2 regions of the Peribacillus sedimenti genome follow, and region 1 is predicted to be linked to the other one. Evidence: riboswitches for the same ligand, from Rfam matches in the RefSeq annotation. Region 1 holds a riboswitch; the other holds the start of a gene.

The links. A riboswitch is a leader RNA that binds a small molecule or an ion and turns the genes downstream of it on or off. The one in region 1 is predicted to bind lysine.
Region 2: linked by a shared signal. The riboswitch ahead of V1500_RS21835 (amino acid permease) and the one ahead of V1500_RS20115 (aspartate kinase) in region 1 are both predicted to bind lysine.

The regions. Positions count from the first base shown of each region.
Region 1 is NZ_CP143547.1:4,089,175-4,104,759, reverse strand. Features, by position in the region: gene V1500_RS20155 (DUF350 domain-containing protein) at 1-388, shown strand, start outside; gene V1500_RS20150 (long-chain-fatty-acid--CoA ligase) at 936-2,633, shown strand; gene V1500_RS20145 (TetR/AcrR family transcriptional regulator) at 2,789-3,376, shown strand; gene V1500_RS20140 (enoyl-CoA hydratase) at 3,485-4,258, shown strand; gene V1500_RS20135 (electron transfer flavoprotein subunit beta/FixA family protein) at 4,470-5,243, shown strand; gene V1500_RS20130 (electron transfer flavoprotein subunit alpha/FixB family protein) at 5,331-6,308, shown strand; gene trxA (thioredoxin) at 6,529-6,843, shown strand; gene uvrC (excinuclease ABC subunit UvrC) at 7,279-9,042, shown strand; lysine riboswitch at 9,112-9,289, shown strand; gene V1500_RS20115 (aspartate kinase) at 9,385-10,617, shown strand; gene V1500_RS20110 (YslB family protein) at 10,739-11,194, opposite strand; gene V1500_RS20105 (succinate dehydrogenase cytochrome b558 subunit) at 11,566-12,174, shown strand; gene sdhA (succinate dehydrogenase flavoprotein subunit) at 12,248-14,005, shown strand; gene sdhB (succinate dehydrogenase iron-sulfur subunit) at 14,009-14,776, shown strand; gene V1500_RS20090 (hypothetical protein) at 15,211-15,411, shown strand.
Region 2 is NZ_CP143547.1:4,432,544-4,448,128, reverse strand. Features, by position in the region: gene V1500_RS21860 (LTA synthase family protein) at 1-1,473, shown strand, start outside; gene V1500_RS21855 (hypothetical protein) at 1,606-1,764, shown strand; gene V1500_RS21850 (DUF948 domain-containing protein) at 1,877-2,197, shown strand; gene V1500_RS21845 (NAD-dependent epimerase/dehydratase family protein) at 2,355-3,242, shown strand; gene V1500_RS21840 (D-alanyl-D-alanine carboxypeptidase family protein) at 3,294-4,481, opposite strand; gene V1500_RS21835 (amino acid permease) at 4,813-6,267, opposite strand; lysine riboswitch at 6,359-6,544, opposite strand; gene V1500_RS21830 (FtsW/RodA/SpoVE family cell cycle protein) at 7,009-8,181, shown strand; gene V1500_RS21825 (DUF2573 family protein) at 8,404-8,652, shown strand; gene V1500_RS21820 (proline dehydrogenase family protein) at 8,844-9,761, shown strand; gene V1500_RS21815 (3-hydroxyacyl-CoA dehydrogenase NAD-binding domain-containing protein) at 9,952-12,339, shown strand; gene V1500_RS21810 (acetyl-CoA C-acetyltransferase) at 12,532-13,710, shown strand; gene V1500_RS21805 (acyl-CoA dehydrogenase family protein) at 13,814-15,585, shown strand, end outside.

The sequences.
Region 1 (15,585 bases):
TGAGTATGTGAACATAGCTGCTTATTACAGTGTGGTCATTCTTTGTATCGTCGTATTTTTAGCTGTGTTTGAATTGGTGACAAAATATAAGAATTGGGAAGAAATCAAAAAAGGAAATCTTTCTGTGGCCATGGCGACAGGAGGAAAAATTTTAGGTATTTCCAATATTTTCAGAAGTTCCATTATACAGCATGATTCCTTGCTGACCATGATTGGCTGGGGTATTTTTGGATTTATTCTTTTGCTGGCTGGTTATTTTATATTTGAATTTTTGACTCCGGGCTACAAAATCGACGAGGAAATTGAGAAGGATAACCGGGCAGTGGGACTGGTTTCGCTGATAATCTCGGCCGGCCTCTCCCTGGTCATAGGAGCCGGCATTTCATGAAATTGCCAGAAAAAGAGGAGAGGGACGGGTTGGAGAGACTAGCCAAGATTTTAATGGTCATAAGCGGGGTTTTCTTAATTTTGGGTTTTATTTATATAATGTATGCACTTTGATTGTTCAGCCAAAAAGTATGTTCGATGTACAGACTGTAGACAAACGCGATAAAAAATCGTGCTTGCCTACAGTTTTTTATTTCGCCTCATAACGGAGGAGTTGATTAGCATTCCAGGCGCTTCGCTTTCCGCGGTGCGGGCGGTGAGCTTCCGTCACTATCAATCCCCGAGGGGCCTCAACTGTCCCGCTGGCAGGAGTCTTCGCGCTGGAACGCAAACAATAGCTGCCTAAATGCCAGATCCATTTGGCCATCTTATTCAAATGCACAGTAGGACATAAACAGCCAACGCTAAGTTTTCTATTTTCTATTATTCTGTATGTTCCGTATTCCGAAGAATCCACATTTTTAGGGGAGACAATTGTCACTATAAGTACCTTATAATATAATGGGAAATAGTAAGAATTTTTCTACAAAACCCAAGGGAGGAGTATTATGACGAATAAATCGTGGCTCGATTATTATCCGCCGCAAATACCGCGGGAACTGACCTATGGAGACAAACCTTTGCAATCTTATTTAAAGGAGTCCGCAGGAGATTTTCCGAACAAGGTATCCGTCAATTTTATGGGAAAGAAATTAACTTTCCAGGAAGTATATCAATCTTCTTTAAAATTTGCAGCTTATTTAAATAATCTGGGGATTGAAAAAGGGGACAGGGTAGCAATCATGCTGCCGAATACTCCGCAGGCCGTCATCAGCTACTTCGGTATATTAATGGCTGGAGGAGTAGTAGTGCCGACTAATCCGACTTATACTGAGCGTGAAATCGAATATCAAATGAATGACTCGGGAGCATCAATGATTGTCACTATGGATATATTGTTTCCCAGGGTCTCACGCACTGCTCCACGAACCAACATAAAACATATTATTGTAACCGCTATCAAGGATTATCTTCCATTTCCAAAAAATTTAATTTATCCTTTCATCCAAAAGAAAGAATACGGCATTGTAGTGAAGGTCGAGCATGAAGGCAACCACCATCTGTTTACCGAAATAATGAAGGGACCAGTACCGACATTGACAGAAGAGCCAGTCGATATAGAAAATGACCTGGCGCTCCTTCAATATACAGGGGGAACTACAGGTTTTCCAAAGGGTGTCATGCTGACACATAAAAATCTGCTTGCCAATACAAAGATGAGTTCAGCATGGCTGTACAAGTGCAAGCGAGGAGAAGAAAAGGTTCTGGGTATACTCCCATTTTTCCATGTTTATGGAATGACAGCGGTTATGGTTTTGTCTGTAATGGAAGCGAATGAGATGATATTGCTGCCTAAATTTGATGCCACCACTACGCTAAAAACAATTCAGAAAGAGCGTCCTACCATGTTCCCAGGTGCCCCAACTATCTATATCGGGCTATTAAACCACCCTGATATTTCTAAATATGATCTCTCGTCTATCGATTGTTGCATCAGCGGCTCTGCACCGCTGCCCGTAGAAATTCAGGAACGCTTTGAAAAAGTAACCGGCGGAAAACTGGTGGAAGGATATGGCCTATCTGAGACATCTCCAGTTACACACTCAAATTTCCTGTGGGATGAGCCTCGTGTAAAGGGAAGTATAGGGGTTCCATGGCCAGATACCGATGCAGCTATTTTATCCTTGGAAACCGGAGAACCGTTACCGCCGAAGGAAATAGGAGAAATTGCCATAAAAGGGCCGCAAGTTATGAAAGGATATTGGAACAGGCCTGAAGAAACGGCACAGACTTTTAGAAATGGATGGCTCCTGACAGGTGACCTCGGATATATGGATGAAAAGGGATTTTTCTATGTTGTAGACCGCAAAAAGGATACAATAATTGCCGGAGGCTTCAATATTTATCCTCGTGAAATAGAAGAAATATTATATGAGCATGAGGCAATTCAGGAACTGGTTGTTGCAGGTGTGCCGGATCCATACAGAGGAGAAACGGTAAAAGCCTATATTGTCCTGAAGGAAGGGACTTCCGTAACCGAAGAGGAGCTAAATGCTTTTGCACGAAAACATCTTGCGTCATATAAAGTTCCGCGTATATATGAATTTAGAAAAGAGCTGCCAAAAACGACTGTAGGAAAGATCCTGAGGAGAGCGTTAGTTGAAGAAGAAACAAGAAAGCTTGAAGATCGCCAAAAAGAAGCGTAACAATCATAATCTTGTTTTTTTAAAGAAACACTGGACAAACTTTAAGAAAAGACAGACGTCGATATTGGGAGATAAATCTTGACAGAAGCGAAGTGTCGTTCTATTATAGAAATATGAATGATTATTCATTCATTTTCTCTGAAAGGGGAAGTCCAGTGAAGAAAAACAGGCCCAAGTATAAACAGATTATTGATGCCGCTGTCATTGTGATAGCGGAGAACGGGTACCATCAAGCCCAGGTTTCAAAAATCGCCAAGCAAGCAGGCGTTGCTGATGGGACCATTTATCTTTATTTCAAAAATAAAGAGGATATCCTTATCTCATTATTTCACGAGAAGATGGGCCAGTTCGTCGAACAGATCCAGGAAGATATTATCGGGATAGAAAATACTTCGGACAAATTGCTAGCCCTGGTTAAAAGACATTTTCAAAACCTTGCTGATGATCATGATTGGGCGGTCGTGACCCAGCTAGAGTTAAGACAATCCAATAAAGAGCTTCGACTTAGAATCAATGATGTTCTGAGGGGTTACCTAAATGTTATTGATCAGCTGATTCGGGAGGGGATGGAAAAAGGTGAGTTCCATCCGGACTTAAATGTAAGGCTGGCCAGGCAAATGATCTTCGGGACCATTGATGAAACGGCCACCACCTGGGTAATGAATGAACAAAAATATTCATTGACCGACCTGGCTGAAGAGGTTCACAGGTTACTGATCGGCGGCTGTGCTGGAAAAATGTAAAGCCGGACGCCGACTGTAATCCGTCGTTTAAGAAGCTGCAGCTTACTGTATCAAGAAAAACACAAATACATATTATTTTGCTCATGGAGAGCTGGAGGGGGATGGGCTATGGATTTTTTACAATATACAGTTGAGAACCAGGTTGCATTTCTTACAATTAACAGGCCACCAGCAAACGCTCTGTCATCTGGTTTAATTAAAGAAATTTCGGCCTTTTTAGATGAAGTCGAAGCAAATAACGAAATAAGGGTCATAGTCATCCATGGAGAAGGCAAGTTTTTCTCAGCAGGAGCTGATATTAAAGAATTCACTACCGTGACAAGCGGAGAAGAATTTTCACGGGTGGCTGCTGCAGGCCAGAAGGTTTTTGAAAAGCTTGAAAATTTCCCTAAACCGGTTATTGCCGCCATTCATGGTGCTGCCTTAGGAGGCGGTCTTGAGCTTGCAATGAGCTGCCATATTCGTCTTGTAACGGAAAATGCCAAGCTGGGACTGCCTGAACTCCAGCTAGGGTTAGTACCTGGATTTGCCGGAACGCAAAGGCTTCCAAGGTTCGTTGGCCCGGCCAAAGCAGCGGAAATGCTGTTTACGAGTGAGCCTATTACCGGCAACGAAGCAGCTCAATTGGGATTGGCAAACAAGGCATATTCCGAAGGGGAGCTGTTGCCAAAAGCAAAGGAAATGGCTTTCAAGATTGCCAAGAAAAGCCCTATAGCCCTCAAAACCGCTATTGAACTATTAAGGTATACGAAACATGATGGCTTCTATAAAGGTGTTGAAGAGGAAGCAGCAGCTTTTGGTTCAGTTTTTGTTACAGAGGATGCCAAGGAAGGAATTGGTGCTTTCATTGAAAAAAGGGAGCCTGTCTTCAAAGGCAAGTAAAAAAAGCCGATTGTAACCAGGATAAATGGTAATGGTTAATCTGGCTAAACCTTAAAATTTCAGAATTTGGCCAGTCGGAAGTTGAATAGACATTCAGTCTTTCATAAAATGAAATAAACAGGCTGTGGTACCTGCAAGCTTGCAGTTGCCACACACTTTTATTACGAGTTTTCCAAATATTCGAAAGCTAAAGAATTCAGGAGGGATAATCGTGAATATTTATGTATTATTAAAAAGAACCTTTGATACTGAAGAGAAAATAACTCTTTCAAACGGCAAGATCAATGAGGATGGAGCAGAATTTATTATAAATCCGTATGATGAGTATGCAGTGGAAGAAGCGATCCAGGTCCGCGATGCCCAAGGTGGAGAAGTAACCGTTGTATCTGTCGGTAATGAAGAAACAGAAAAACAGCTCCGTACAGCTTTGGCTATGGGTGCCGATAAAGCGGTTCTTATTAATATAGAAGATGATGTGGAAAACGGCGACCAGTTTACGACTGCGAAGATTCTTGGAGAGTATTTGAAGGATAAAGAGGCTGACCTTATCCTGGCGGGGAACGTAGCGATCGATGGAGGTTCAGGACAGGTGGGGCCTAGGGTAGCTGAAATTTTGGATATTCCTTACATCACTACTATCACCAAGCTTGAAATCAACGGCACGAATGTAAGCGTTACCCGTGATGTAGAGGGTGATTCTGAAGTGATTGAAACAACACTTCCGTTGCTTGTAACTGCACAGCAAGGGTTAAATGAGCCTCGCTACCCTTCTTTACCGGGAATCATGAAGGCAAAGAAAAAACCGCTTGACGAATTGGAACTGGATGATCTTGATTTAGAAGAAGATGATGTGGAAGCAAAAACTAAAACCATTGAAATCTATCTTCCTCCTAAGAAGGAAGCAGGAAAGGTCCTCAGCGGTGAAATCAGCGATCAGGTAACAGAATTGGTTCAGCTTCTTCGCTCTGAAGCGAAAGTAGTCTAAGCATGGTACCTTGACAAACTCATTTGTCAGGCGGATTCTAATTCTCATTACGTTATTGAAATAACAAGAGCACAGGAGGTTTTTATAATGTCTAGAAAGGTTCTCGTATTAGGGGAAGTTCGTGATGGTTCATTAAGGAATGTATCATTTGAAGCAATAGGAGCTGCAAAGCTTGCGGCTGATGGCGGAGAAATTGTCGGTGTATTGATCGGCGAAAGTGTAAGCGGACTTGCGAATGAACTGGTGCAATATGGTGCTGACCGTGTCGTTACAGTAGAGGATGCAAAGTTAAAACAGTATACCTCTGATGGGTTTTCCCAAGCTCTGCTGGCTGTTATAGATTCTGAAAAGCCGGAAGGACTGTTCTTTGGGCATACGGCTCTAGGAAAAGACCTTGCGCCACGCATCGCAGGGAAATTGAATTCCGGCCTTATCTCCGATGTCACTTCCATTGACGCGGCAGGCGGCAATCTGGTGTTTACTCGCCCGATCTACTCCGGTAAGGCATTTGAGAAAAAGATTATCACCGATGGCCTTGTGTTTGCTACAATCCGCCCTAATAATATTGAGCCCTTGCAGAAGGATGGGTCCCGCTCTGGCGATGTATCCTCTCTTTCGGTGGAAATCAAGGATCTTCGTACTATTATCAAGGATGTAGTCCGCAAGGCAACGGAAGGTGTGGACCTTTCCGAAGCGAAGGTTATTGTTGCCGGAGGCCGTGGAGTTAAAAGTGTGGAAGGCTTTGAACCATTAAAAGAATTAGCACAGGTCCTCGGAGGCGCCGTCGGTGCATCTCGTGGAGCATGTGATGCAGACTACTGCGACTATTCATTACAAATCGGCCAGACTGGTAAAGTGGTAACACCTGATTTGTACATTGCTTGCGGAATTTCCGGGGCCATTCAGCACCTGGCAGGCATGTCCAACTCTAAGGTAATCGTTGCCATCAACAAGGATCCTGAAGCAAGCATCTTTAAGGTAGCAGATTACGGAATTGTCGGCGATTTATTTGAAGTCGTACCTCTATTAACAGAAGAATTCAAAAAGCTTAAGGTAAATGCTTGATTCACAGCCCTTGTCCTTAGAAGAGAAAAGGAAGCTGTACGATGAATACACGTAAAAATCACTGGGAAAAGGCATTTGCTCATGTGGCAAATGCCTTTTTCCATACATAAAACTAATTCTTGTGGGAATCTTAGCAATGAGCAAAATAATAGCAAGGGTTCCAATCACGATGATATACTGTGTGTAGGTTCAAGAAAGTACTATTTAGGAGGCTTTTAATATGGCTATTGTAAATGCTACAGACCAAACTTTTACAAATGAAACAAGTGAAGGTCTTGTTCTTGCAGATTTTTGGGCTCCATGGTGTGGCCCTTGTAAAATGATCGCACCTGTACTTCAGGAATTAGATTCTGAAATGGGTGAAACTGTTAAAATCGTAAAAGTCGATGTTGATGAAAACCAGGAAACCGCTGGGAAATTCGGTGTAATGAGCATCCCAACATTGCTTCTATTCAAAAATGGTGAAGTTGTTGATAAAGTGGTCGGTTTCCAGCCTAAAGAAGCATTAGCTGAATTAGTTTCAAGACACGCTTAATCATCCGCAATCATTCAAACTCCAAGTCGATGGCTTGGGGTTTTTTTATGGGAACCAAAGTTTAGCGCCCCTTAAAACTTTTATCGGATGACGGAGCCTGATGCCGTTTGACGATTTAATGCAGGCCGACCCCTATTCGGATTTAACGCACCAATTTTGAGAACCAGACTCCTTTTCATAGTTTAACCCAATTCACAGGGTCAGCTCCCTTTAAAAGTTTAACGCATTCCAGAGAATCAGACCTCTTCTATGATTTAATTAAATTCAGAGGGCCGGATTCCAGTTATACCCCTGTTCCTTCCCTAGTTTCTATAAATTGATTCTTGGTAAATCAGAGATGTTTTTTATATAATAAGAAAGTATGTTCTTTTATTTTTTGATAATGACATTTTATATAGAGGATTGTTTGGGAAAGGAGGTTAACGATTGAATCAGATGATTAAAGATAAGCTTGCATTGCTTCCTGACCAGCCAGGATGTTATTTGATGAAGGATAGGCAGGGCACTATCATTTATGTTGGTAAAGCGAAAGTGCTGAAAAACAGGGTGCGATCCTATTTTACGGGCTCCCATGACGGGAAAACCCTCAGGCTTGTCAATGAAATCGAGGATTTTGAATATATCGTAACTTCTTCGAATATAGAGGCCTTGATCCTGGAGCTGAACTTGATTAAGAAGCATGACCCAAAATATAATGTCATGCTTAAGGATGACAAGACCTATCCTTTCATTAAGCTTACTGCAGAAAGACACCCGCGGCTGATCACTACACGGAAGGTAAAAAAAGATAAGGGGAAATATTTCGGTCCGTATCCAAATGTCATGGCAGCCAATGAAACCAAAAAGCTGCTTGACCGAATTTACCCTCTTCGAAAATGTAACACGCTTCCTGACCGTGTCTGCTTGTACTACCATCTAGGACAATGTCTTGCTCCGTGTGTAAATGAGGTCAAGGAAGATCAATATAAAACAATGGTCGATGAAATCACAAGGTTTCTGAATGGCGGATTTAAGGATGTTAAAAAGGAACTCACTGAAAAAATGCATGCGGCTGCAGAGGAGCTTGATTTCGAGCGGGCAAAAGAACTTCGCGACAAAATTACACATATTGAAGTAACCATGGAAAAACAGAAAATGACCACCAACGATTTTACGGACAGGGATGTTTTCGGGTATTCCTTTGATAAAGGCTGGATGTGCGTACAGGTATTCTTTATTCGCCAAGGAAAGCTGATTGAGCGCGATGTTTCCATGTTTCCGATCTTCGATGAACCGGAAGAGGAATTATTGACTTTTTTAGGCCAATTTTACTCGCAGGTGAATCATTTTAAGCCTAAGGAAATTCTTCTGCCTGAATCAATTGATGTAAGTCTTGCAGAGGGGCTTTTGGAAGTCAAGGTTCTGCATCCGAAGCGTGGCCCTAAGAAGGATTTACTGAACCTTGCTAATAAGAATGCGAAGATCGCACTCGAAGAAAAGTTCGCACTCATTGAACGTGATGAGGACCGGACAATCAATGCAGTAGAGAATCTGGGCAAGCAGCTGGGCATCTATACTCCGCATCGGATTGAAGCGTTTGATAACTCAAATATACAAGGGACCAACCCGGTTTCTGCCATGGTCGTATTTATAGATGGGAAGCCGGAGAAAAAGGAATATCGCAAATATAAAATCAAAACTGTGCAAGGGCCTGATGATTACGAATCCATGAGAGAGGTCGTCCGCCGCAGATACTCAAGGGTGTTGAAAGAGGCACTGCCCCTGCCTGACCTGATTATTATCGACGGTGGAAAAGGCCATGTGGAAGGTGTCAGGGATGTTCTGGAAAATGAACTTGGCCTTGATATTCCTCTGTCAGGGCTGGTGAAAGATGAAAAGCACAGGACTTCACAGCTCATGATTGGGAATCCGCTGGAACTGGTGCCGTTGGACAGAACCAGCCAGGAATTTTACCTTCTGCAGCGTATTCAGGATGAGGTCCATCGTTTCGCCATTACCTTCCATCGCCAACTAAGAGGAAAGAATGCCATTCAGTCGATCCTGGATGATATTGAGGGAATAGGCGAGAAAAGAAGAAAACAGCTCATGAAGCATTTTGGCTCGATTAAAAAAATGAAGGAAGCATCGATTCAGGAGTTCATCGAAGCCGGCATGCCAAAGGGAGTTGCCGAGCAATTGTATACGAAATTGCAAGAATAGGTTGATGCCTCCAATCCGGTGTGCTATAATCAAAACAAATTTGATAACATTAAAACATTATTGTTTTAAAGTGCTGATAGAGGTGCGAGATTCAATAGTAGAAATCTGGAGAAGTGTGAGCTTCATTGAAGGATTTTGAAAGGGGAAATCGCCGAAGCAGGGCAGGGCTCATAGCTTGTTCATGCTGGTCTTACGCTGAATAAGCGGCAGATTGTCAAGATTCTTATCTTGGAGAGCTATCTCACTGCGTTGGGCGTTCTTCTTTACGTTATTACAACAGCAATGAGATATATCTCATTGCTTTTTTTATGGCCAAAAACATGGAGAGGGTGCAGCAAGAATATGGGACTAATTGTTCAAAAATTTGGAGGAACATCAGTAGGGGACGTTGACAGGATACATAATGTTGCCGACAGGGTGATTGAAGAAGCGAACCGGGGAAACAAGGTAGTGGTCGTTGTGTCCGCCATGGGGAAAACCACCGACCATCTGGTTGGTATGGCAAAGCAAATTTCGGCCAATCCAAGTAAAAGGGAAATGGATATGCTGCTTACTACAGGCGAACAGATTACGATAGGGCTGCTGGCGATGACCCTGCAGAAAAAAGGCTACGAAGCTATATCCTATACAGGCTGGCAGGCAGGTATAAAAACGGAATCCGTCCATGGAAATGCAAGAATACTGGATATCAATATTACTAGAATCAATGAACAGCTTGAATCAGGAAGAATTGTTGTAGTTGCAGGTTTTCAGGGCATGGATGAATCAGGCCAGATCACTACGCTCGGCCGGGGTGGCTCTGATACCACAGCAGTTGCTTTGGCAGCGGCCTTAAAAGCAGACCGGTGTGATATCTATACGGATGTAACGGGTGTTTTTACGACGGACCCACGTTATGTGAAAAGTGCAAGGAAGCTTCAATCCGTTTCTTATGACGAAATGCTTGAGCTTGCCAATCTTGGAGCAGGGGTACTGCATCCGCGGGCGGTTGAGTTTGCAAAGAACTACCAAATGCCGCTTGAAGTAAGATCTAGTCTGGAAAAAGTAGAAGGAACGTTAATTGAGGAGGAAGTATCTATGGAACAAAATTTAGTTGTCAGGGGCATTGCTTTTGAGGATGGCATTACACGGGTTACAATCTTTGGGCTTCCTGTTAAGCGGGGGACTTTGTCATCTATTTTCAGCGCGTTGGCAGAAAATCATATTAATGTCGATATCATCATCCAAAGTATTTCTGAGGAGCAAACCGCCAATCTTTCGTTCTCCATAAAAACAGAGGATATGGAGGCTGCTTTAAAGGTGCTTGATGAAATTAAGGAAAGTGTGCAATTTGAAAGAGTTGAAACAGAAAAAGGGCTCGCAAAGGTTTCCATTGTAGGTTCAGGCATGGTGTCTAATCCAGGTGTGGCAGCTGAAATGTTCTCGGTACTTGCGGATTCGGAAATTCAAATTAAAATGGTCAGCACTTCTGAAATCAAGGTATCTACGGTTATTTCCGCAGAGCAAATGGTTCAGGCAGTTGAAGCTCTCCACGTAGCCTTCCGCCTGGATGAAATACCTGCCGTCAGATCGTAAGTGTAAACGAAAGACAAACACAGGTGGTTGCACCAGCTATGTGACCACCTGAATGGTTTGGTAGCCAGCGGCAACAGAATCAAGAAATAATATAAAAAAAGACCTGCAGCAGTGCAAGCCTTTATCCAATAGGATCTTTTGTATCCCATTTAACCGTGAGTATCACTTTTTTGGTGCGGCGTTTTATTTCTTCTAATGTTTCCGCTGTGAATTTCCTTTGTAATGTGAATTGTTCAGCAAGGAAACCGGCCTCCAGTTGAAAGTGGCAGTCTTCATTGAGCTCAAAACGACGCTCAACAGGCTGGCCGGAAAGCGTGAGTTCAAGGTCATCTCTGGTTTCTTTGATAAATTGCAGATTTCCCCAGCCGGCATTGTAGAAGAAAGCAATTATTTCATCTTTTCCAGTCAGAGGAAACTTTCGTGCGAGTTGCTTTCCAGCCCAATAAAGGATTTGCGGCGACTCTTTACCGAGGATGTCAGCCAATACAAATTCTCTTATAATTTCGTAACCGAATGCGGGGATTTGCTGCTTGTTCATTTGTTCATCGTCTAATAGATTTATATTGTTTTTATCCATTCTGATCCCCTCTTTCCATTGCCTATATTCATTATATACATTTTTGTGTTTGAATCATTATTTTTTCTGAAATCTATTAAATATAATTATATATGTACGTTATTTCACAATAATTATTTAACGCGACAATAATACTATATCGTAATGTATCCAGCTTCGCAGAAGCTTAGTTGGAATAGTAAAAATATTTATATTTTAATAAAATTTTTCTGTATCCGTTTTCTTGACGCTTCTGTCTGTCAGGAGTAAAATGTACATGTCACATAATTGTTATATTTGTAGAATCATATTTTTGTAGTTATATTAACTTTTATAAAATAATATGATTCTGCAAGAAACTATATTTCTTACTTATTTAAGGGGGGCACTTCGTGGCAGGTAATCGTGAGTTCGCCAATCGCAGACTTCATTCTTTATTGGGAGTCATTCCAGTGGGTGTGTTTTTGATCCAGCACTTGGTGGTCAATAGTTTTGCGTTAAGAGGGGCAGAGTCATTCAATGGTGCAGCTGACTTTATGGGAGGCTTGCCATTCCGTATCTTGCTCGAAACATTCATTATTTTCCTTCCATTACTGTACCACGCAGTATATGGGGTCTATATTGCTTTTACAGCAAAAAATAATGTAGGCAGGTATGGCTATTTCCGTAACTGGATGTTTATGCTTCAGCGTGTGACAGGCATCATAACATTTGTCTTCGTAATTTGGCATGTATGGGAGACAAGAGTCCAGGCAGCGCTTGGAACGCATGTGGATTACAATATGATGGCAGATATTCTTTCCAATCCTTTTATGGTTGCATTCTACATAATAGGAATCGTTTCTACCACTTTCCACTTTGCTAACGGTCTATGGTCTTTTGCCGTAAGCTGGGGCCTAACAATTTCACCAAGGTCACAAAGGATTTCTACTTATGTCACCCTTGTTCTTTTTGCTGCATTGTCAGTGCTGGGTGTAAGTACAATTTTTGCTTTTGTTTAAATTCGAAATATTTAAATCGTAGATCGAAATATACGTTTACATTTGTGTTAGGTAAATAAGGGAGTGAGCAAGGTTGGGTAAAGGTAAAATAATCGTTGTTGGTGGCGGCCTGGCAGGTCTCATGGCTACCATCAAAGCAGCAGAGGCAGGGCAGCAGGTTGAATTGTTCTCATTGGTTCCTGTAAAACGTTCTCACTCTGTTTGTGCTCAGGGTGGAATAAATGGTGCAGTTAATACAAAAGGTGAAGGAGATTCTCCATACATTCACTTCGATGATACAGTTTATGGCGGCGACTTCCTAGCAAACCAGCCTCCAGTAAAAGCTATGTGTGAAGCAGCGCCATCCATCATACACATGTTTGACCGTATGGGTGTTATGTTTAACCGTACTCCGGAAGGCCTTCTTGATTTCCGGCGTTTTGGCGGAACCCAGCATCACCGTACTGCATTTGCTGGAGCCACTACAGGACAGCAGCTATTGTATGCATTGGACGAGCAGGTACGCCGCTATGAGGTAGATGGATTGGTTACCAAGTTTGAAGGTTGGGAATTCCTTGGTGCGGTAGTTGACGAAGAGCAAATCTGCCGTGGTGTGGTGGCCCAAAACCTTCAGTCAATGGAGATCAAATCTTTTGCCGGAGATGCTGTCATCATGGCTTCAGGCGGTCCTGGCATTATTTTCGGAAAATCTACTAACTCCATTATTAATACCGGTTCTGCTGCTTCCATTGTTTATCAGCAGGGAGCCACTTATGCAAATGGAGAATTTATCCAGATTCACCCTACAGCATTGCCGGGCGATGATAAGCTTCGTTTGATGAGTGAATCAGCCCGCGGTGAAGGCGGCCGTGTATGGACATATAAGGACGGAAAGCCTTGGTACTTCCTGGAAGAGAAATATCCGGCGTATGGAAATCTTGTGCCGCGTGATATCGCTACGCGTGAAATATTTGATGTTTGTGTCAGTCAAAAGCTTGGCATTAATGGAGAAAACATGGTTTATCTGGACCTTTCCCACAAGGATCCAAAGGAGCTTGATATCAAGCTGGGCGGTATCATTGAAATCTATGAGAAATTCATGGGCGAAGACCCTCGCAAGGTCCCTATGAAAATTTTCCCGGCCGTTCACTATTCCATGGGCGGTTTATGGGTTGACTATGATCAGATGACAAACATCAAAGGCCTTTTTGCTGCAGGTGAATGTGATTATTCACAGCACGGTGCAAACCGCCTGGGCGCTAACTCTCTTCTGTCTGCCATCTATGGCGGAATGGTAGCCGGACCAAATGCTGTGAAATATATCAACGGTTTGGAAAAGAGTTCTGATTCCGTTTCTTCTTCAGTATTTGACAATGCTGTTAAAGAGCAAGAAGAAAAGTGGAACCATATTATGTCACTGAACGGTACAGAAAATGCGTACATCCTTCATAAAGAACTAGGTGAATGGATGACAGATAACGTAACGGTTGTACGTTACAATGATAAACTTCTTCAGACTGACCAAAAGATCCAGGAGCTTCTGGAACGCTATGAAAATATCAATATCAACGATACAGCCAGATGGAGCAACCAGGGTGCTGCCTTTACGAGACAGCTTCAAAATATGCTTCAGCTTGCTCGTGTTATCACACTTGGTGCATATAACCGTAATGAAAGCCGCGGTGCTCATTATAAGCCTGAATTCCCTGATCGCAATGATGAAGAATTCATGAAGACGACAATGGCTAATTTCACAGGCAGAACTTCGGCACCGGCTTTCCACTATGAAGATATCGATGTTTCGCTGATCCAGCCGCGTAAACGCGATTATTCAAAGAACAAGGGGGAGTAACGAATGACTGAGACATTAACAAGAACAGTACGTTTTGTAATCACTCGACAGGATACACCTGAATCGGCCCCTTATACAGAGGAATTTGAATTACCATACCGCCCTAATATGAACGTCATTTCCGCGCTTATGGAAATTCGCCGAAACCCTGTAAATGTAAAGGGAGAGAAAACTATTCCAATCGCCTGGGACATGAACTGTCTTGAAGAGGTATGTGGAGCTTGTTCCATGATCATAAACGGGAAGCCAAGGCAATCATGTACTGCATTGATTGACAAATTGGAACAGCCAATCCACCTTGAGCCAATGCGTACATTCCCGGTGGTCCGCGATCTTCAGGTAGACCGCAGCCGTATGTTTGATTCCTTGAAGAAGGTAAAAGCATGGATACCGATTGATGGTACCTATAATCTTGGACCAGGGCCTCGTATGCCGGAAAAGAAGCGCCAATGGGCATATGAGCTTTCCAAGTGTATGACTTGTGGTGTGTGCCTTGAAGCCTGCCCGAACGTTAACAGCAATTCAGACTTCATTGGGCCGGCACCGCTTTCTCAGGTTCGTTTGTTCAATGCACATCCAACAGGGGCAATGAACCAAGGCGAGCGCTTGAACGCAATCATGGGTGACGGAGGGCTTGCAAACTGCGGTAATTCTCAAAACTGTGTGCAATCATGCCCTAAAGGCATACCGTTGACTACTTCAATCGCTGCTCTAAACCGAGCGACAACACTGCAGTCCTTCCGCAATTTCTTTGGCAGTGACGAAGTATAATTATAAAACATAATCGGTTTCGATAAATAGAATATGATAGAGAATATAATGATAGCTGCCTTAAGAGATCACTTTTTAGGCAGCTTTTTTGTATGCCCCAAAATAGGGAACTTGTCAGATATAACCAGCAGGCATCATTTATCATTTTTCCATATTTACTATTTGTATAGCAAATATTCGTACAATACTTACAAATTCGTATTATATCAGACATGTCTGTTTTATCTGAGACTCAGCCGTTTGGGGATAATATTTGAAGAGGAAAAAGATCATGCAGGCTGTACGGGTTGTTCCCCCTCGCAGGATTGCCATTCGTATGCATGGCGGTCAAATCCGGATTCTCTGAATCTGTCTCATCCCCTATATACGACGGCTTTGTCCATTTTGGTATGGCTATGCAAAGAATCGGCTATCTAAGCTAAGTGCCCCTTTCTGTGGAAACGGCTGCCGTCCAATATATGCAGGTGGCAGGAATACGTTTAGATATGATCCTTCATATCCAGCCGGTGAGAGAGTATAAGGTGGAAGTAAGGGAGGATGCTGGATTATCTGCTCTCGTACCCACAAAAACGGATACTGTCGACACGAACGCATTTGCAGCTGACGGCGGAGGACGGGTTATACCATGTTCATAAAGGCCAAGTAAGGGCAGAAGCAAAGAACTATATACTGTCGACTATGAAATACTATCCGAATATCTGGCCAAACACAATTCGGTCTCCCTAGAAATTGAGGGAAGAATATTAAGTGGCTCTAAAGCAGATCAGGAAACTCCTGATACGCTGAACGGAAAATGCCCTGAAAAACTT
Region 2 (15,585 bases), 340 kb from region 1:
TTTTTGACAGCCGTTATGGTTTTTACTATCAATCTTGGGCTTGCTGAAAAGGATCGTCCGCAGTTGTTATCAAGAACTTTTGACCGTAATTATATTGTCAAATATCTTGGTATGTACAATTATACCGTTTATGACATGATCCAAAACACAAAGACCTATGCTCAGCGAGCAACGGCAAACAGTTCAGATATTGCTGAAGTTGTGAACTATACGAAAGCTACAAAAGCAGAGCCAAATCCAAAGTATTTTGGAAAAGCAAAAGGCAAAAACGTAATCTATCTGCATCTTGAGTCCATGCAAAACTTTATCATCAACTATAAATTGAATGGGGAAGAAGTTACTCCTTTCTTAAATTCACTTGCAGGCAGCAAGGATTTTATGTACTTTGATAACTTTTTCCACCAGACAGGGCAGGGTAAAACCGCAGATGCAGAGTTTATGCTTGAAAATTCCTTGTTCGGGCTGCCGCAGGGTGCTGCATTTACTACTCAGGCTCAAAACACGTATCAGGCCGCACCGGCCATATTAGGTCAGCGGGGATATACATCTGCTGTGTTCCACGGCAATTACAAGTCATTCTGGAATCGTGACAAGATTTATAAATCACTTGGCTTCGATAAATTCTTTGACGCAAGCTATTATGACATGAACGATGAAGATGTGATGAACTATGGATTGAAGGATAAGCCATTCTTCAGAGAATCCATACCGTTGATCAATACTCTTCCTCAACCGTTTTATGCGAAGTTCATCTCGCTTTCCAATCACTTCCCGTATCCTCTGGATCAAGAGGAAGCAACCATTGCGAAGCATTCCACAGGGGACTCATCGGTGGATAACTATTTCCAGACTGCCAGATATGCAGATGAAGCCCTTCGAGAATTCTTTGATTATCTGAAACAATCAGGACTATATGATAATTCCGTTATTATCATGTATGGCGACCATTATGGTATTTCGGAAAACCATAATAGTGCAATGTCAAAAGTTCTTGGCAAGGAAGTTGGCAAGTTTGAAAATGCCCAGCTGCAGCGGGTGCCTCTATTGATTCATGTACCCGGGGTGGAAGGCGGCGTGAAGCATCAATATGGAGGCCAGGTGGATTTAATGCCAACCATGCTCCATTTATTGGGTGTTGATACGAAAGACTACGTACAATTCGGTACTGACCTGCTTTCCAAAGAGCATCATCAAGTTGTTCCATTCAGGAATGGCGACTTTATAACACCAAAGGTCACGGTTCTTAAAGGAAAATACTATGATACTAACACGGGCGAACCGCTAGAAAAAACAAAGGAAATCGAGCAGGATCAAGAAATGGTTGAAACGATGCTAAGACTTTCTGATGAAGTCGTAAATGGCGATCTCCTGCGTTTCTATACTCCAAAAGGTTTTGAACCAATTGACCCATCAGATTATGATTATACGCATGATGAAGATGAACCAAAGGTTAAAACTGCTGTCGGTCAATAACCGCAGGAAAGCTGTTAAGGATAAATGATTCCTTAACAGCTTTTTTATTTTGGAGAAATAACTTATCTGCTTTTTGTATTGATTCGATTGTTTCCGTTCTTCTTGTACATCCTAAAGATGAGGTGATGGAAAATGCCAAACGGCAAGGAATTAAAGCAGCTGCCTATGTCTAATATCGCACCGGGCGCAGGACCCGACCATGACAGCAAATGGAGCAGGAATGATCTTGGCTATGGACCTATTCCAGATAGTAAAGACGGTACGGTTCCAAAACCAAAAACTTCAGAGTAAGGACTTCTTTCATTTTCCCACGCTAACTGATCAGAAGCAGTCTTTAGGAAATCAGTTTCGGGAGTGCGGCAGCGGGTAAAGATACGTAACGAAGCGTGGAGGAGGAACAAATATGATCATTGTGTATATAAGTATAGCACTTGTTGTCGGCTCCCTTATTTACCTGGCTTTCAGTGCCGTGAAAACATTCAAGGAAACAAAGCCAACCCTCAACAGGATCTCAGCGACGACTGCAAGAATGCAGGCAAAAACAGAACAAATTACCTCAGAAACAGATAAATTGTCCGTAACCCAGAAAGAAATCCAATCAGATGTACAATTTAAAAAACAATCTGTGCAGGAAACAATACAAGCAGTAAAGCAGACGCCGAAACCAATAAAACAGCTTTGGGACGCTACAAAAGGCAAGAGGCACACGCGCGTCTTTCGATAAAAAACAGGGGATCAACAGCACTTAAACGGGTGCTGTTTTTTTATGTTTTTTATGCTTCCATAGACTTAATGTTTTCGTAAGCCTTTAACCAAGGAGGATTTTAGGCAGGATATGGCCAATTAAACAAAGTGTCGAATAAGACGGGAGGAGATCAACAATGAAAAAGGCGCTAATCTTTGGAGGCACCCAGTTTGTTGGAAAGAGGCTTGTAAAAATGCTTTTAGATGAAGGGATTGAGGTCACGATTGGGACAAGGGGGATCAGATCTGATGATTTTGGGGATCGAGTCCAGAGAATAATCCTAGACCGCGAGGATAGAAGAAGTGTCCAATCAGCTTTAGGAGATATGGAATGGGATGTTGTTTTTGATAATACCTGCTACTCTGCACAGGAGGCTGAAGATGCCGCTGAATTGTTAAAAAATAGAGTAAAGAAATACATACTTATATCATCTTCTGCCGTTTATGATTTTGGCGAACATTTGGCAGAAGATGATTTTGATCCATATAGCTTTCCTATTGTACTTAAAACAAGAAGAGAATATCCGGGATTCACTGGATATCAGGAAGCCAAGCGGACAGCTGAGGCAATTTTATATCAAAAGAATTACTTTCCTGTAGTGGCTGCCCGTTTCCCTTATATTGTCGGTGAAGATGATTATACAGAACGCTTTGCTTTCCATGTGGAGCATGTGAAAAATGGAAAGCCGATCGCGGTAAGAAATCCTGATGCCAGACTGGGATTTGTATACTCCGGAGATGCAGCACGCTTCCTCCTCGATGCAGCAAAAGGGGAGTATAATGGTCCTTTAAATCCATTATCCAGCGGTGATATTTCTCTGGGTGAACTGATATCCAGAATAGGGAATAGGGTCGGAAGGGAGCCTGTAGTTGTCCCTGATGCAAAAAGCGGGGCAGACCGCTCACCATATGATTTGGGAAAATCATTGGCACTTTCAGCCCAAAAAGCACAGTCCCTGGGATTTACATTCATGGAATTTTCCTCACTGGTAGACCAATTAATCACGGATCATAAACCAACTTGATGGAATACAAATAAAAAAGAAAACCGCAACCCGATGCGGTTTTCTTTTTCCCTACCAGTGATACTTATTTCTCCGTTTTTTTGCTCTTCGCTTCTGAACGAACATCCCAGAACATAATAGAAGAAAAAGAACTAATAGAGACGGGTAAAAGAGGCGTTTGCCCTGAGTATCTTTAAGCTCTTTTTGATCTGGTTTTGGTTTGGGCATTTCCTCGGCGTTAGCCACGAGCTCCAAATCGAAGGACTGCATAACTTCGCCTATTTGGTTTTTTACTTCCAAAATTCCATTTTTCTCAGTTTTGAAGACAGGGGTATCATCCTTTAATTGAGTATAATACAAATCTTGTTTTAGGGAGAATGTCTTTCCCTTTACGGAAAATCTTTTACTTTTATCAATCTTGGATGTAGTGAAATGAGAAAAGCCATAGTTAAGCATGCTCTTTGTGTCGTTGTATGCCTGCCTGGCCGATGTGGACTTTAGTGTTACTGCAATAAGCTCCATGTTCCCTCTTTTGGCACTGGTTATCAGTGTGTGGCCGGACTTGCTCACGAATCCGGTTTTGCCTCCTGTAATCCCTTTGTATGGTTGCTCACCCTTTAAAAGCCGATGATGTGTAATGAGTGTAGTATCCCAAGTTTTTACATGCCACGGCAGTTCTTTCTTGCTGAAGGCATCCCTGAAGATTGGGTTTTTCATGGCGAACTGAGTAATTTTGGCCAGGTCGTCAGCAGTCGTATAATGGTTTTTATCAAACAGTCCATGAGGGTTCGTGAAATTAGTGCCGGTAGTTTTAACCTTTGTTTGAAGAAATGTATTCAGGTCCGTTGCAAAATTCTCCTGGCTGCCGGATAAATGCTCTGCTATAGCCACTCCCGCATCGTTGCCAGAATTAATTAAAAACCCCTGTACAAGGTTTAACAGAGGGATGGTTTCTCCTGCAGTTACATATACTGATGAACCAACCGCTGCTGCAGCTGCCGGGCTGATCTTTACTTGATCATGTAAATTGCCTTTTTCAATTGCGTAGATTGCCGTGGCGACCTTCGTCAGGCTTGCTGGGTACATTTGGGCGTTTTCATGCTTACCCAACAAAGTCCTTCCGGTTTTTGCATCGATCATTATGGCAGATTCGCTCTTTATGGCAGGTGTGCTGCTGTCTTTGGCATAAGCATTTGTTTTTCCAAATACAAGTACAATAATAATTACCACTATAAACCCAGTTAATTTAGTTCTCATCATAAAGCTCCTGAAAAATGTCATTTACATATCCTTTTTCATTTTAGAAATAAAAAAAATAAAAATCTATAATAAATCGTAATTATTCTTAAAATGTAATCTTGGAGTAATCTATCGTTAAAAAAGCAGGATATGCTCTACAATTCATGAACCATTTACCAAGGATTAATTTTCACTTCCTGCCAAAGTTTTCGTTTGGGTTATTTTTGGGGGACAGAGTCTGAACGTTTGAGGGACTTGGAGAGGTCTGACGCTGGTATAGTGTATGCAAAATCGACGTTGAACAAACTAAAAAAACCTGTATTTTGCATCTGGCAAAATACAGGCTCGATCCTTAAAATTTATCTTGCTTTTCTAGATCAACTTCTGTTAATGGAACAAGTTTTGTTTTATATTTTACTTTAAAAATAAACCAGATGATCAAGAATAAAGGCAAGCCAATATAGGATACAAGAGCACCTTTCCAGTCAATTGACTCTCCGGTAAATGCTCCATAATTTTGTCCAAGTGTTACAATCAGACAAATGACGAAAGCTAGAATTGGGCCCAGAGGGAACCATTTTGCACGGTAAGGAAGATCATTCAGATCTCGGCCCTGTGCAACATAAGCTTTTCGGAAGCGATAGTGGCTGACTGCAATCCCAATCCATGCGATAAATCCTGACATTCCGGATGCATTCAGCAGCCAAACATATACCTGGCCGTCCCCGAAGAATGTTGTAAGAAAAGCCAAAGTCCCAACAAGAGACGTAGCGATCAAGGCATTGACCGGTACTCCGCGCTTATCTAGTTTGCCGAGGAATTTAGGAGCCTTTCCTTCACGCGCCAAATCCCATAGCATACGTGTTGAGGCGTACATACCGGAATTTCCTGCAGATAATATCGCGCTCAGAATGACTGCATTCATTACCGAAGCAGCGAACGCCAGGCCAGCCTTCTCGAATACCAGTGTAAATGGGCTGACTGCGATATCAGAGCTTAATAAACTCTCCGTATTGTAAGGAATAATCAATCCGATGACAAAGATGGCCAAAATATAGAAAAGCAAAATACGCCAGAAGACCGAACGTATGGCCTTAGGAATACTTTGTCTTGGATTTTCGCTTTCTCCTGCTGCCACACCAAGCAATTCAGTTCCCTGGAATGAGAACCCTGCTGCCATAAAGATGCCAAGTATAGTCATGAACCCTCCGTTAAAGGGAGCATCGTCAACGGTGAAATTTTTGAATCCGATCGCTTCTCCGCCCATAATCCCAAGTATCATTAAAACACCGGTAATAAGGAAAACGATAACAGTCACCACTTTAATTAATGAGAACCAATATTCTGTTTCTCCAAATCCTTTGACGGACATATAGTTAATGCCGAACATAATCACCAGGCATATTGCACTCCATAAAAGGGAAGGGCTGTCAGGGAACCAGAATTTCATAATCAGCACAACAGCTGCTAGCTCGGCGGCAACAGTGATTGCCCAGTTGTACCAGTAATTCCAGCCCAGTGCAAAGCCAAACGATGGATCGACGAATTTAGTCGCATAGACACGGAATGAGCCTGATACAGGCATATATGCTGCCATCTCAGCAAGCCCGGTCATTAAGAAGTAAACCATAAGGCCAATCACGGCATAAGCGAGAAGTGCTCCGCCAGGCCCCGCATTATGAATAGCACCGCCGCTTGCCAGGAACAGTCCTGTCCCGATTGTTCCACCGAGGGAAATCATCGTCAGGTGCCTGGTCTTTAACCCTCTCTGTAATTGAGAAGGATTATGTGTTGCCTTTTTTTCCATTATTAACACTCCTTTTGTTCTGAAAGGATGAACAAATAAAAAACGGCCATCGAAAAAGATCGAAGGCCGTGTAATGTACCCGTGTAATCCTTCCGAAAGTAGCTCCCCACGCTGTAAAAACAACGTGACAGTATCGTCCCTGTTCGGCAACAATACCAGCCAGGATATTCAGTGAATATATCCGGACTTCGGCAGCTTATCCTTTCTATGCGGAGTCATGAATATTCCCTGTATCTCGTCCGCCATACTGATATAAGCTGCAGCCTCTACCTCATCGGTTAATGAGGAAGTATTCTTTTATATTATTGAAGTATAGTTTATGACGGAGATATGTGCAATAACTTTTTTTGGTAGGTATTATAAATAAAAAGAGATTAATAATTTTCCTAAAAAAGATATACTTTTCTGAAAAAATGACATCTTTTTACGAAACACTTTGCAGTTACATCGGGGAATACTGAAAATAATTGCTGCAAAGAAGGCGAAAAATATTGAAAATAAACCCAATACATCTATATTGTTGTGATTTTAGCCGTATCAAGTATAATGTAAAAGTATCTAAAATTAGCTTTCTTTCATTAAAAAAAGCCATAGTGTTTTATGAGGCTAAAATCAAATGGATTTCGGTGAAAATGCCGAAAAATTAAATGTTTTTTTGCGAGCCGCGCGGTTCCATCGCTTCTGGTGCCGATGAGTGTTTTCAGTATGCGCCCTGCGCTTTTTTAAAGGGGAGAGTTCAACATGCAGTCAGATAAAAATATCTCATCCCGGATAGATTACGGGTTGGCATTTATATTGTTTCTATTATTTCTCGCTAGTCTGTCTGCTATATTCAGTGCACAATCTACCGGGCAGTATGGGGAAAACTTCCTGCTCAAGCAGCTGCTCTGGTATGTTGTCGGAGTTGGAATTATCGTTGGGACAATAACATTGGATTCTGATCAATTAAAAAAAATATCATGGTATTCATATGGTTTCGGATGTTTGCTTCTGGCTTTCCTGATTGTTGCTCCTGAGAGCATTGCGCGGCCGGTCAATGGTGCGAAGAGCTGGTATCAAGTACCGTTCATGGGTTCAATGCAGCCATCAGAATTTATGAAGGTTTTTCTTATTCTTTCATTGGCAAATGTGATTTCCAGTCACCACATTAAAACGCCGATCAAGACTATCCAGACGGATTTATGGTTATTAGTCAAGCTTGGAATGGTGACAGCATTGCCGCTTGCGCTGGTTATGAAGCAGCCCGACCTGGGAACTTCGCTTGTATTTTTGGCGATTCTGCTCGGAACTATCTTTATCTCTGGGATATCCTGGAGGATATTGGTACCCATATTTTCAGCAGGAGCCGTCCTGGCTTCGACCATTCTGTTCTTTGTCATCTGGCACCCCGATATATTGGAGAAATATTTGGGAGTAAAACAATACCAGTTCGGCCGCATTTATTCCTGGATTGACCCATATAATTACCAAAAGGCGGAAGGATACCATCTGACCAGATCCTTGCTTGCCATTGGCTCTGGCCAAACAACAGGGAAAGGGCTGGGTTCCCGCGAAGTCTATATGCCGGAAAGCCAGACGGATTTCATCTTCAGCATTATTGGAGAAGAAACGGGTTTTATTGGCTCAAGCATTGTGATCAGTTTATTCTTCCTGCTAATTTATCACATTACGAAGATTGGGATGGAAACGAAAAACAATTTCTATACGTATGTATGTGTTGGGGTTATTAGCATGGTCACATTCCATGTGTTCCAAAACGTAGGAATGACAATAGGTGTACTGCCTATTACAGGAATCCCTCTGCCTTTCATCAGTTATGGAGGAAGTTCTCTGCTTGGCAACATGCTGGCAATGGGAATCATTTTCAGTATAAGATATCATTATAAAAAGTATATGTTCTCCACTGATACGTAAAATGGATGTCAGCTTAAGGATGATCGGCTAAGATTGTTAAACATGTGGAAGGTCAGCTAATAGTGCCACACGAAGAAGGTCAGTTAAACCCTTCACGAGTGGAAGGTCAGCTAAACCTGCCGCGTCATATGGCAGCGCAGACAGCCCGCATCCTGTAGGCCTGGCAAGACTGACTGACCCCACATCCTGTGGAGCCAAGCATTCAGGAGGGAGTTTTTTATAATGAATGAGGAATTTAAGGGGCAGTTTGAAGCTCTGCTGTCCAAATATACAGAATTGATGACTGGCACCAATGGAGAAGAGCTGGAGGAGAAGGTACGATACTGGGTTTTATACACCTATATTGCAAAAACAATGCCTGCTCTTGCTAAACATTGGAATGCTTTATATCCTAAAGGAAAAGAGCAGATGATGGAAATTATATCTGAAATTAAAGTGCTAAACGAAAATCATCGGAATAAAAGAGATTGACCAATTTTTAATTGGGCAGTCTCTTTTTTTTTTGGACAAAACCAGTGAAGTAAACTCCCGTAGTCCCGGCAATTTTTTTCGTATCAAATCCAAAAGCAAAATGTTAAAATGGAATTGTCGAATTTTAATATATTTTCTGTATAGTAGAACAGATCATTTTTCACGGACATCGGGTTTTAGGGGGATATTTAATGGAACAACTTATGAGAGATTTTTTTCTTTTTCTATCAAAGAATAAAAGCCTGACTAAACTGGCAAAAAAATATGGACTTCGTTTTGGTGCGTCCCGATTTGTGGCAGGTGAGACTATTGACCTTGCAGTTGCAAAAATCAGGGAATTAAATAAAAATGGGCTGTCTGTGACGATCGATTATCTAGGTGAATTTGTAGATAATGAAAAAGAAGCCAATGAAATGGCGGATAATTCGATTGTAGCGATCGAGGCTATTGGTAAGCATAAATTGAACTCACAGCTGTCGCTGAAAATGACCTCTATGGGAATGGATATTTCTGATGCTGTGGTTATGAGAAATATGACAAGAATACTGGATGCTGCGAAGCAACACAATGTTTTTGTGACTATTGATATGGAAGACTATTCCCGTTGCCAGAAGACGATCGATATTTTTAAAAAACTGCGAGAAGATTATGATAATGTGGGCACCGTAATCCAGGCTTACCTATACCGTACTGAAAAGGATATAGACGATTTAAACAGTCTGCATCCGAATCTCCGTCTGGTGAAGGGAGCTTATAAAGAATCTCCTGAAGTTGCGTTTCCGGAGAAGAAGGATGTGGATGACAATTACAAAAAAATTATCAAAACGCATTTATTGAATGGAAATTATACGGCAATCGCATCCCATGATGAAGCGATTATTGAATATACGAAACAAATTGTGAAGGAGCATAACATACCGAATGACCAGTTTGAATTCCAGATGCTTTACGGAATCCGGAATGAAAGACAGTTAGAACTGGTGAAGGAAGGATATAAAATGAGGGTGTATGTCCCCTATGGAACGGACTGGTACGGCTATTTCATGCGCAGGCTTGCCGAAAGGCCTGCTAATGTTGCCTTTGTGTTAAAAGGCATGTTTAAAAAATAGGATATTTATGAACAACCATTAGGATGAGGTGATTTTACCCATCCTTTTTGTTTGCCGAAAAACTTTCGATGAAAATATGTGTTTTTTTAAGTATTTGCAATTGCGCAATTTTCTAAAATATCTTATATTATAAGTAATCACAAACTGAATGAGCATTCATTCAATACAATCAGGTAAGGGGGATAAGAACTTGGTTCGACAAATACGAAAGGCTGCTGTTCTGGGGTCAGGAGTTATGGGATCAGGGATTGCTGCACACCTTGCAAACATCGGCATTCCAACTTTATTATTAGATATTGTGCCTCGCGAGCTATCCGAGGATGAGAAGAAAAAGGGACTAACACTTGAAGATAAAATTGTGAGAAACCGAATCAGCCAAACGGCGATCCATAAGCTTTTAAAACAAAAGCCGGCTCCGCTGACAGCCAAAAAGAATCTGGCTCTTATCGAAGCGGGAAACCTGGAGGACGACCTTAAAAGACTCGGAGAAGTAGATTGGGTGATTGAGGTTGTCGTAGAAAATCTTGCAGTGAAAAAACAGGTATTTGAAAAGGTAGACCAGTATCGTAAACCGGGCAGCATCATCAGCTCCAATACATCGGGTATTTCCATTGAAGCCATGGCTGAAGGGCGTTCAGAGGATTTCCAAAGAAATTTCCTTGGAACTCACTTTTTCAACCCGCCCCGCTATTTAAAGCTGTTAGAAATAATCCCGACGAAACATACAGCTCCTGAAGTCCTTTCGTTCATGAAAGTATTTGGCGAGGATGTGCTTGGTAAAGGAGTCGTCGAAGCAAAGGATACTCCAAACTTCATTGCAAACCGGATTGGTACTTACGGTCTTCTTGTGACTGTACGGGAAATGCTTACAGCAGAATATAGTGTCGGTGAAGTAGATTCAGTCACAGGCCCGTTAATTGGAAGAGCCAAAAGTGCCACTTTCCGGACCTTGGATGTGGTGGGGCTCGATACTTTCGCTCACGTTGCAAGAAACGTGTATGAACAAGTAGAAGGTGAAGAGAAGGAAGTATTTGAGATTCCGGAATTCCTTAACAAAATGATTCAGAACGGGTGGCTTGGAAGCAAATCTGGTCAGGGATTCTTCCTTAAAAAGGGTAAAGAGATACTGGAGCTGAATCCGGTTACTCTTGAATACCAGGAACGTAAAAAGCTAAAAACTCCTTCAATGGAAGCTGCCAAGCAGCAAAAGGGTTTAGCGAACAAAATGAAAGCGCTTGTATACAGCGATGACCGTGCGGGTCAGCTGCTATGGAGCATCCTTAGTCCTGTGCTTGTATATTCTGCTGATCTTGTAGGAGAAATTGCTGATGACATAGTAGCGATTGACCAGGCTATGAAGTGGGGATTCGGCTGGTCATCGGGCCCGTTTGAAACATGGGATGCGATTGGGTTGGAAAAATCGGTATCCCGTATGGAAGCTGAAGGCCTGAAGGTGCCAGACTGGATCAAGAATATGATAGCCAACGGATTTACATCTTTCTACCAGGCATCAGAAGAAGGCAGTGTCTCCTACTTTGTGAATGGGGAGTATCGTGAGCTTGTAGAAAATCCCAAGGTGATCAATCTGGCAAGATTGAAAAAACAAGGAAAAGTAATCAAGAAAAACAGCGGTGCGTCATTGATTGACATTGGGGATGGCGTAGCATTGCTGGAGTTTACATCTCAAAACAATGCAATTGGCCTTGATATTGTCCAGATGATCAATTTTGCGGTTGAGGAAGTGGAAGCTAATTATAAGGGACTTGTAATCGGAAACCAGGGCAAAAATTTCTGTGTCGGTGCAAATCTGGCAATGATGCTTATGGAAGCCCAGGATGACAATTTCTTTGAATTGGATATGGTGGTGCGCCACTTCCAGCAGGCTATGCTGAAAATTAAATACAGCAATAAGCCGGTTGTAGCCGCTCCATTTAACATGGCCCTTGGAGGGGGAGCTGAAGTTTGTCTTCCTGCAGCCCGTATCCAGGCGTCCAGTGAGACTTATATGGGGCTGGTAGAGGTCGGAGTCGGTCTGATTCCAGGAGGAGGCGGAAACAAAGAGCTTTATATCAAAAATTTAAAGAGCATGCCGCAAGGAATTGATTTTGACCTCCAAAAGGTTGCGAATAAGGTGTTTGAATCCATAGCTACAGCCAAGGTTTCTACCTCGGCGGAAGAAGCACGAGAAAACAATTTCTTGAACTTTGCAGACGGAATATCCGTTAATTCTGACCATTTATTATATGATGCGAAACAAGCCGTTCTTTCACTATTTGAGCAAGGATATACAGCGCCTGTGCGGGCTAAGATCCCGGTAGTGGGTGAACCTGGTTATGCAGCCCTATTATTGGGTGCAGAATCTATGAGGCTGACAGGCTATATTTCAGACCATGATATGTATATTGCGAGAAAACTAGCTTATGTCATTGCCGGAGGAAAGGTTCCTTATGGTACCGAAGTAGACGAACAGTATTTGCTGGATTTGGAAAGAGAAGCATTCCTGGACCTTGTGGCAAAGCCGAAAACCCAACAAAGAATGCAGCATATGCTGGTAAAAGGTAAACCGCTTCGCAACTAACAGGAAAAGTAGTTTCATTGTAACTCCAGATGTCAGGCCTTGCATCTATCCTGGCAAGGCCTGCCTTGGAACAAAGGTAACTATTTTAAGTGAAACTTACAGCAGTGTATTAGACGCTGAAACAGTTGCAGGGAAAGAGGATTTGTATGATCCAGTGCAATTGATCCGAAAAATTTTGTAAGGGGGATCTCCATGAGAGAAGCGGTTATCGTTGCCGGAGCGAGGACTCCGGTTGGCAAAGCAAAAAAGGGCTCTCTTGCTACTGTGCGCCCAGACGATTTAGGTGCCCTGGCTGTTAAAGAGACTTTAAAGCGTGCCGGCAATTATGAAGGAAATATTGACGATTTGATAATAGGGTGTGCTATGCCGGAAGCAGAGCAAGGGCTTAACATGGCCAGAAACATCGGAGCACTCGCCGGGCTGCCGTATAACGTCCCTGCTATTACTATCAATCGTTACTGCTCCAGCGGATTACAAAGCATTGCCTACGGGGCAGAACGAATCATGCTGGGCCAAAGCGATACGATCATCGCTGGCGGGGCTGAGTCCATGAGCATGGTGCCGATGATGGGACATGTAACCCGTCCGAACTCAAAGCTTGCTGAAACGGCTCCTGAATATTATATGGGGATGGGGCATACCGCCGAGGAAGTGGCAAAGAAATATGGCATAACCCGGGAAGATCAGGATGCTTTTGCTGTACGAAGCCATCAAAAAGCAGCCAAGGCTATCGCGGAAGGCAAGTTTACAGATGAAATCGTACCTGTGGATGTAACAGTTCGCTCAGTAGGGGCTGACCATAAATTAAAAGAGAAGACATTCCAGTTCACACAGGATGAAGGAGTGAGGGAAGGGACCACAGCCGAAGTGCTGGCAAAGCTAAGGCCTGCATTCTCTGTTACGGGCTCTGTCACCGCAGGAAATGCATCACAAACAAGCGACGGAGCAGCCGCTGTCATGATCATGGACAGCGAAAAAGCTTCCTCCCTCGGCTTGCAGCCAATGGGTAGATTCCGTTCGTTCGCAGTTGCCGGAGTGCCGCCAGAAATCATGGGAATTGGGCCGGTGGCTGCCATTCCAAAAGCGCTTAAATTGGCAGGCCTTGAGCTATCCGATATTGGCTTATTCGAACTCAATGAAGCATTTGCTTCCCAATCAATCCAGATTATCCGTGAGCTTGGATTAAACGAGGATATTGTGAATGTAAACGGGGGAGCTATTGCACTGGGGCATCCGCTTGGATGTACAGGAGCCAAATTGACGCTTAGCCTGCTTCATGAAATGAAACGCCGAAATACTCAGTTCGGAGTAGTGACCATGTGTATTGGAGGCGGCATGGGTGCTGCTGGAGTGTTTGAACTGCTTGCATAAATGAAGGGTTCACCTTCTCCAAAAGGGAAATCATTACCTGAGCCATCTTGCCCCGCCTAAACGGGAGGGGCCCACTTTGAAAAAATCAGGAGGTACATTGACTATGACAAACCAAACTGAAAAATTAGTAAAGGGCGGAAGCTTTTTAATTGATGATATTTCTTATGAAAATGTGTTTACACCAGAGGACTATTCTGATGAACAAAAAATGATTGCCAAGACATCTGAGGATTTTGTTGTCAACGAGGTCCTTCCACAGGTAGAGCACTTGGAGAATCATGAATTTGAGCGGTCAGTAAAGCTTTTAAAGCAAGCTGGAGAACTTGGCCTTCTTGGTGCCGATGTACCTGAAGAGTATGGAGGTTTGGGCCTTGATAAAATCAGTTCTGCTTTAATTTCAGAAAAATTTGCACGTGCAGGCGGCTTTTCCATCACTCACGGGGCACATGTCGGTATCGGTTCACTGCCGATTGTTTTGTTCGGGAACGAGCAGCAAAAGCAAAAGTATCTTCCTTTGCTTGCAACTGGTGAGAAAATTGCTGCCTACGCACTTACAGAGCCAAGCTCCGGTTCAGATGCTCTTGGCGCCAAAACAACTGCCAAACTGAATGCAGAAGGCACACATTACCTACTGAACGGAGAAAAGCAATGGATCACTAATGCAGGCTTTGCTGATGTATTCGTTGTATATGCCAAGATTGACGGCGAAAAATTCTCCGCTTTTATCGTAGAACGTGAATACCCTGGAGTATCTACAGGTGCAGAAGAAAAGAAGATGGGAATCAAAAGTTCATCCACACGTACCTTAATCCTGGAAGATGCTCAAGTTCCTGTAGAAAACCTTCTTGGCGAAGCCGGAAAAGGGCATGTCATTGCATTTAACATATTGAATATCGGACGTTACAAGCTTGGGGTTGGGGCTGTCGGCGGAGCCAAACGTGCTTTTGAATTAGCCGCTGCCTATACAAATCAACGCCAGCAATTCAAAACACCGCTATCTTCCTTTAACCTTACAAAAGAAAAGCTGGCGACAATGGCTTCCAAAATTTATGCAGCTGAAAGCTCTGTTTACCGTACCGTAGGGCTTTTTGAAGAACGTATGGGCACATTATCAGAAGAAGAAGTGAAGGATGGAAAAGAAGTGGCAAAGGCGATCGCAGAATATGCGATTGAATGCTCACTAAACAAGTTCTTTGCTTCTGAAGTACTTGATTATGTAGTCGATGAAGGCGTACAGCTTCACGGCGGTTATGGATTTATGCAGGAATATGAAATCGAAAGGGCATACCGCGACTCCCGCATCAATCGAATCTTTGAAGGAACCAACGAAATCAACCGTCTGCTAGTTCCAGGCACATTCTTAAAGAAGGCGCTAAAGGGCGAGCTTCCATTGCTTCAAAAGGCACAGAGCCTTCAAGAGGAATTGATGATGATGATGCCTGAAGAGCCAGGTGATGAGCCGTTGGCACAAGAAAAGCAATTAGTTTCCAACGCCAAGAAAATCGGGCTTTTGGCAGCTGGCCTAGCCGCACAGAAATATGGCACAAAGCTTGAGCAGGAACAGGAGATTCTGGTAAACATTGCTGATATTGTTTCTTTTGCCTACGCAATGGAATCTGTAGTACTTCGTACAGAAAAGGCGATTGCTGCAACTGGACTTGAAAAGAATCAGCAAAAGGTTCTTTATACTGAAATTTTCTGCCAGGAAGCATTCAATGCAATCGAGCAGCATGCAAAGGAAACATTGATTGCTACGGAGACTGGCGATACACTTCGCATTATGCTGTCTGCGCTTCGTAAACTGACAAGACATAATCCGATCAATGTCATCGCTAAAAAGCGTGAAGCGTCTGTTAAACTGATTGAAGCTGAAAG